DNA from 2 places in the Aliiglaciecola sp. LCG003 genome. Region 2 is predicted to be linked to the other one. Evidence: predicted binding sites of a transcription regulator. Region 2 holds the regulator's gene; the other holds the start of a gene.

Region 1 (3,212 bases), 1.5 Mb from region 2:
CGGTAATATGGTTGTGCCAAAAGACTCATTAGTGTCATTAATCTCGGCGTTTAGTAAATGTACATTTTTCCAACTTGCGATAGTCACAGGTTTCCCAATCGTATTGGCTGCATCTAGAGCAGCGTGTACTTTAACGGCCATACCATCGGTAATGATGCCTTGCTGGATATGTTGATTAATCTGGGCGGCATTCAAATCTGCAATGAGGCGTTTGTCTTGATCCAACACACCGCTAACATCAGACAACAAACATAACTCTGCATTCAACGTCTTAGCAACCGCTACAGCCGCTTGGTCGGCATTTACATTGAGTAAAGCATAATCTTCGTCTAAACCTATCGAGCTGATAATAGGCATGAAATCCCCTTGCAGCAGGTTATGGACTAATTTGCTATCACCGCTGATTACCTTTCCAACAAAGCCTAATCTAGGGTCAACTTTGCTGCATTGGGCAAGTTTTCCGTCAGCTAAGCTGATGCCCACTGGGTTCAATCCAGCCGCTGCAGCTAGACTGCAAAGTTTTTTATTCACGCTGCCGGCTAATGCGCCTACTACGTAATCAATATGGGCTGCCGGTGTCACGCGCAAACCGTCTATTTTCTCCGAGACAAGTCCAAGATCAGACATCAAACGCTCTACCGAACTCCCACCACCATGCACTAACACAACTTTGCAGGACTGCAGTAATCCGGACATAGTCTGAAAGAAAGGTTGCGAGATAGCGGGATCGTCCAAAAATGCCCCACCTACTTTAATCACTTTAATCTTCATCCGTTATACCTGTTGAGTAAGCCTGTTTCAGATGCCAAACCAAATGCTAAATTAGCACACTGGATCGCCTGAGATGAAGCTCCTTTGAGCAGGTTGTCGATAGCGCTACCAATGACCGCGTAGCCATTATTAGGGTCTAGTTTCCAATGCAAGTCACAATGGGGAGTATTTACCACATCAGCAACTTTAGGGAAGTGATCCAACAAACGAATAACATGGGTGTCTTGATAAGCATTGTGATACGCGCTGTCGAGTTGGGATTGGGTGACGCCAGCGTTGGTCTTGACCGTAATGGTAGATAAAATACCGCGCTTAAAATTACCTAGATGAGGGGTGAAAATCACCTCACTTGCTAAAATCTGGCAAATCTCTGGCTGATGCCGATGATTCAATACCCCATATGCCTGTAAGCTAACTTCACAAAAGCTGTTGGCTAATGCCGCTTTTCTACCTGCACCACTTACGCCAGAGACTGCGTTAATAATGGGTAAATGAGCAGAATCGAGTAAGTGTGCATCTATCAATGGCTTCAAAGCACAAATTGCAGATGTAGGATAACAACCCGGCACAGCAACAACCTTTGCATTGGCGATTGCATCGGCATTCCATTCAGCCAAACCATATACGGCTTGTTCGAGCAATTCGCTATGACAATGCTCAAACCCATAGTACTTTTGAAATACCTGCTTATCCTTAAGTCTAAACGCACCAGACAAATCAAATATTTTGGCCTTGCCATTCGCCAAGGTTGGCATCCAGTCGTGACTTGCTTCGTGGGGCGTGGCCAAAAATATGGCATCGACAGACTCAGCTAACTGACTCAGCGTGTCAGGACCAAGGGCTTGCAACTCAAGGTCAGTTAGACCAGTTAGGTAGGGATGGATCTGGCTTATCCGCTTTCCCGCGTCTTGGCTTTGCTGTGACACATGCAGGGAAGCTAGGGAAAACGTCGGATGTGCTGCGATCAATCTAATTAACTCAGCGCCAGCATAACCACTGGCCCCTATGACACTTACTTTGTACATGATTTTGATCCAACAAATAACAGATAATTTTGAAAATAAAAAAGCGCCCTTTACCTTTAATTACTAATTTATATCAAAGGTAAAGAGCGTGCTACGCAAACAAAAAATTTATTTTCGTCGATTAGACGTACAGGCATAGCAAGGCAGGGAAAATTCAGTTGTTATCTTATTCATCATTTGAGTATCTTTCTAATTCCAAATCATCTATTTTTGGATGACTAATGTGTTGATAAAGTTAATAGTTTTTAACCATAAACAAGCGCGTTAGTAACTACTTATTTATGCAATGGATCTAGTGTGCCATTGGTGGTATAAATATGCAACAAAAGTGAATAAATATATTTTAAGGTTTTTATGCCAAATTACACTTTCTTAGAAGCATACAAAAAAATCATTTCTTTCCCTACAATCAGTGCCATGGATGAACCATTAGACCTATCCAACAAGGCCTTAATTGATTGGTTGGGGAATGTTTTCTCATCTATGGGTTTTAGAATTAGTATTCAAAAAGTGCCCCATGCTCGGAACAAATACAATATGTTGGCCCAAATCGGCTCGGGACAAGGCGGGCTATTATTAGCGGGGCATTCTGATACGGTCCCCTTCGACGAAGGTCGTTGGAACTTCGACCCGTTCAAGGCACAAGTAAAAGACAATTTATTGTATGGTTTAGGCAGTTGCGATATGAAAGGGTTTTTCGCCTTTATATTGGAAAGCTTAAAGGATATTCCTTTAGATAAAATCAATAAGCCTCTTTATATTCTTGCCACTGCCGATGAAGAAACCTCCATGGCGGGCGCCCGTTTTTTTGCAGAGCAGCAATTAATCAAACCTGATATGGCGATAATTGGTGAGCCGACTGAACTCAAGCCCATTGGAAAACACAAGGGCCATATGGCGCAAAGTTTGCAAATTACCGGTCAAGCCGGTCACTCGAGTGATCCTGATAGAGGCGTGAATGCGATAGAGATTATGGTTCAGGCGATCGAAAAGTTGCTAACCTTGCGTGATTCACTTGCCAGAAACTATCGTGACGACAGCTTTTCTGTGCCGCAAGCTACAATGAATCTCGGTCATATCCATGGGGGCGATGGCGAAAATCGAATTTGTGGTCATTGTAAATTAAATTTTGATGTTAGATGCGTGCCGGGTCTAACGGACGATGAGGTGATTACCCAAATAGATCAAGCATTAGCACCCTTGAAATTAAGCTACCCTGATCGTATTGATATGCAACTAATGTATCCAACTGCACCGGCATTCGCGTGTAAAAATGAGCATCAAATTATTGAATTAGCCGAAAAGCTCACTGGTTTTAAAGTTGAAAACGCCAATTATGCTACTGAAGCACCGTTTATTAACCAATTGGGCTGCGACACTCTAGTACTTGGCCCTGGGAGCATTAAACAAGCTCAT
Region 2 (3,212 bases):
CTGCTATTATTGTCACCTATACGGCTCACCCTTCATTCAGTAAGGCACATCTTGCCAGCATATATCAGCTAGCGGGCGAGACCTTTGAATTTTTCACCAACAAAGAAGCCGCGATGGATTGGCTTACACGACAACTGTGCTCCCCCGAAAACAAAAAAACCAGCTGAGTAAAAACTGCAACTGGTTTATTTTAAATTTATTGTTTAGCTAAGATTAGCCATTTACAAACTTCACACCTAGTTCAATATCACCACGCAAGCCTTCAAGCATAGATTCTTTTGCTTTTTGCTCAAAATCACTTAGCTCTCCATAAGGTAGAATTTCTTCTACACCGTTAGGACCTAATCGAACAGGATGTGAGAAGAAAGCGGCATCAGCACTATTGGTTTCAACATAAGTGTACTCTACTACGTTGTCACCTTTCATTGCTGCGACTAAAGATAAACAGAATCGTGCTGCTGCCTGTCCCATAGAAAGCGTTGCAGACCCGCCGCCGGCTTTCGCTTCAACCACTTCAGTACCCGCGTTTTGAATACGGTGAGTAAGGCTTGCCACTTCTTCATCACTGAAAGATACACCTTCAACCTGAGAAAGAAGAGGAAGAATCGTGGTGCCTGAGTGACCGCCGATAACCGGGACATGCACACTTGCTGTGTTCAAGCCTTTAAGTTCAGCAACAAATGTTTCCGCGCGGATCACATCAAGGGTAGTCACACCAAACAATTTGTTTTTATTGTAAACGCCTTTTGCCTTCAATGTTTCAGCAGCAATTGCAACTGTAGTATTAACTGGGTTGGTAATAATACAAGTACAAGCTTCAGGGCAATTATCTGCGATACCTTCAACCAGATTCTTAACAATGCCAGCATTGATATTGAATAAGTCAGAACGATCCATACCAGGCTTACGGGGAACGCCTGCAGGAATCAATACGATGTCAGAACCGTTTAACGCTTGCGCTAAGTCATCTTTGCCAAAACCTTCAACTTTAACGTCGGTAGGAATATGACTAAGGTCAACGGCAACGCCTGGAACGACAGGGGCAACATCATATAATGCTAATTCAGATCCTGCTGGTAACTGGGTTTTTAATAATAGAGAAAGGGCCTGACCTATACCGCCTGCAGCACCTAATACCGTTACTTTCATAGTTGTCTCCTGTGGGAACGTTAAGAATGACGGCAAACACTAATGCAAGCCATCAAAAAATACAATTTATACCTAATAAAAAGGCTATATATGGGCACTATACTCAGTATTCAACATAATGATTAAGTCCTAATTAAATCAGCTTATAACAAGCTGGTTTAAAAACAGCGAAATCAATAAGGCACTTCGTGCTTTCGACACCCATAAGATTGTGTCAAACTATAGCAGCTAAATATGAGGGTGGCATGTCAAATAATAAACAAGAAGAATTAATCAAAGCATTTAAAGATATTTTAAAAGCAGAAAGCTTTGGTTCCCAAGGGGGCATCGTAGACGCTCTCAAACAGCAAAACTTTGGTAGCATTAGTCAATCTAAAGTCTCTAGGATGCTCAGTAAATTTGGCGCTGTACGGACTCGCAACGCACGTGGCGATATGGTTTATTGTTTGCCACCAGAGATGGGCATGCCAACCGCTAAAAGTCCCCTTAGGCAGTTGGTACTCGATGTGGTGCACAATAATGTTATGGTTATTATCCGCACCAGTCCTGGCGCTGCTCAGTTGATTGCTAGATTGCTTGACTCATTGAGCCAAAAAGATGGGGTATTGGGCACCATAGCAGGAGACGATACGATTTTCATTGCCCCTGCTGATGTTAGCAATATCGAAGATACCCTACAAAGAGTAGTAGCCTTGTTCGACAACGTATAACTATCACAAAATGAACCGCTGGAGTTAATTCACTCCAGCACCTTAACGTCTGCCCACACAAGTCGATGATCCGAAGATGATTGTCGATCTTTAATCAAGTTGTAATCTGCACTGTTTGTACCCGGCCAGAATATCCCTGCATCCACCGCCTTCAACCCCGCTTTAGAAGGCAGCACATAATCTACCTGTAAACCCCATTGCGCAGTATGCAGGCTTGCAAACGGATTTTCAGGCCGCAGTAACTGACCGGACTGATTGACTGGCATAGAGTACTGCGCAACAGCAGAGTGCTGTAGTAAAGCTTTTATGCTTGAGCCAAATCTATCCCCTTCATGCTCAGAAGCATTTAAATCGCCTAACAGCACAAATCGACTACCCCTAAATCCACCTCGCTTACCTTGGTCATCGTAAATATACTCTGCACGCTTAGCAGCCGATAAATAATCGACCCAAAAACGGATCTCATCATGGTTACGTTTACCATTGCGATTTTCAGGCCCGTCAAAGACTGGCGGTGTGGGATGGCTGGCGAGTATGTGTAAAACTTGGCCATTGATATTAATCGGCACATCCCAGTGGGATTTCGAGGATAGACGCATTACTTGCTTTGCAGCTTCGCTATACCATGGCGTTCCATCAGCGGCCTTAATACTAGGCAGTAGACCCTCAGGCATATCTTTCCATAAGAAGTACAGGAAAGTTCTTACTTGCTTATCATCTATAGGGAATTTGCTTAGTAGTAGCATACCGTATTGACCAGGATATTGACCATAGCCAAAGGCATCTTGACCTGCTGACTCAACCTTTGCATCATGATTTAAGTCTTGACCACTAGGTACACCGGTATTAACCGCTGCCGTATAATAATACCGATAGTCAATCGCTTGTGCCTCGCCTTGGGAGACATTCAGGTAATTACGGATAAAGGCTAACACGCCCTTGTTAGCGTCAGGTATATAATCAAACTCGTTGAGCAGCAGTATATCCGGTCGCACCCGCTGAATAATTTGCGCAATATTTTTAATCTGTTGATGCTTACCGCTAGCTAATTGCTTTGTCAGCGCTAGCGGGTCAAGGGTTTGTCCTGTTTCAACATAATTACCCGCCTCCATGCTGACATTAAAGGTAGCAACTCGGATTGTTTCAGCCTGGCTTGATGTCATAGTAATTAGTAGTCCCAAGCTAATCAGTAAATATTTTTTCATGGTGATCTCCCATAAAAAAAGCCGGTCACTAGGACCGGCTTTGTCATTCTAATCAAACATTAGAAGTTATATTTAACACCTAAACGTACTTCCCAAAGTGAACCTGTAGCAAATGCAGATTCATTGGCAACATTAGGGTTAACGTCTG

The links. The regulator ArgR, encoded in region 2, controls arginine synthesis, uptake and breakdown. The targets are predictions, from matches to a motif close to ANTGAATANNTATTCANT.
Region 1: the regulator ArgR is predicted to act here: its motif matches at 2,067-2,084, upstream of argC (N-acetyl-gamma-glutamyl-phosphate reductase).

What each region holds. Positions count from the first base shown of each region.
Region 1 is NZ_CP128185.1:713,181-716,392, forward strand. It holds gene argB (acetylglutamate kinase) at 1-771, opposite strand, end outside; gene argC (N-acetyl-gamma-glutamyl-phosphate reductase) at 768-1,796, opposite strand; gene argE (acetylornithine deacetylase) at 2,151-3,212, shown strand, end outside.
Region 2 is NZ_CP128185.1:3,656,039-3,659,250, forward strand. It holds gene QR722_RS15890 (hypothetical protein) at 1-167, shown strand, start outside; gene mdh (malate dehydrogenase) at 214-1,149, opposite strand; gene argR (transcriptional regulator ArgR) at 1,395-1,859, shown strand; gene QR722_RS15905 (endonuclease/exonuclease/phosphatase family protein) at 1,889-3,064, opposite strand; gene QR722_RS15910 (TonB-dependent receptor) at 3,124-3,212, opposite strand, start outside.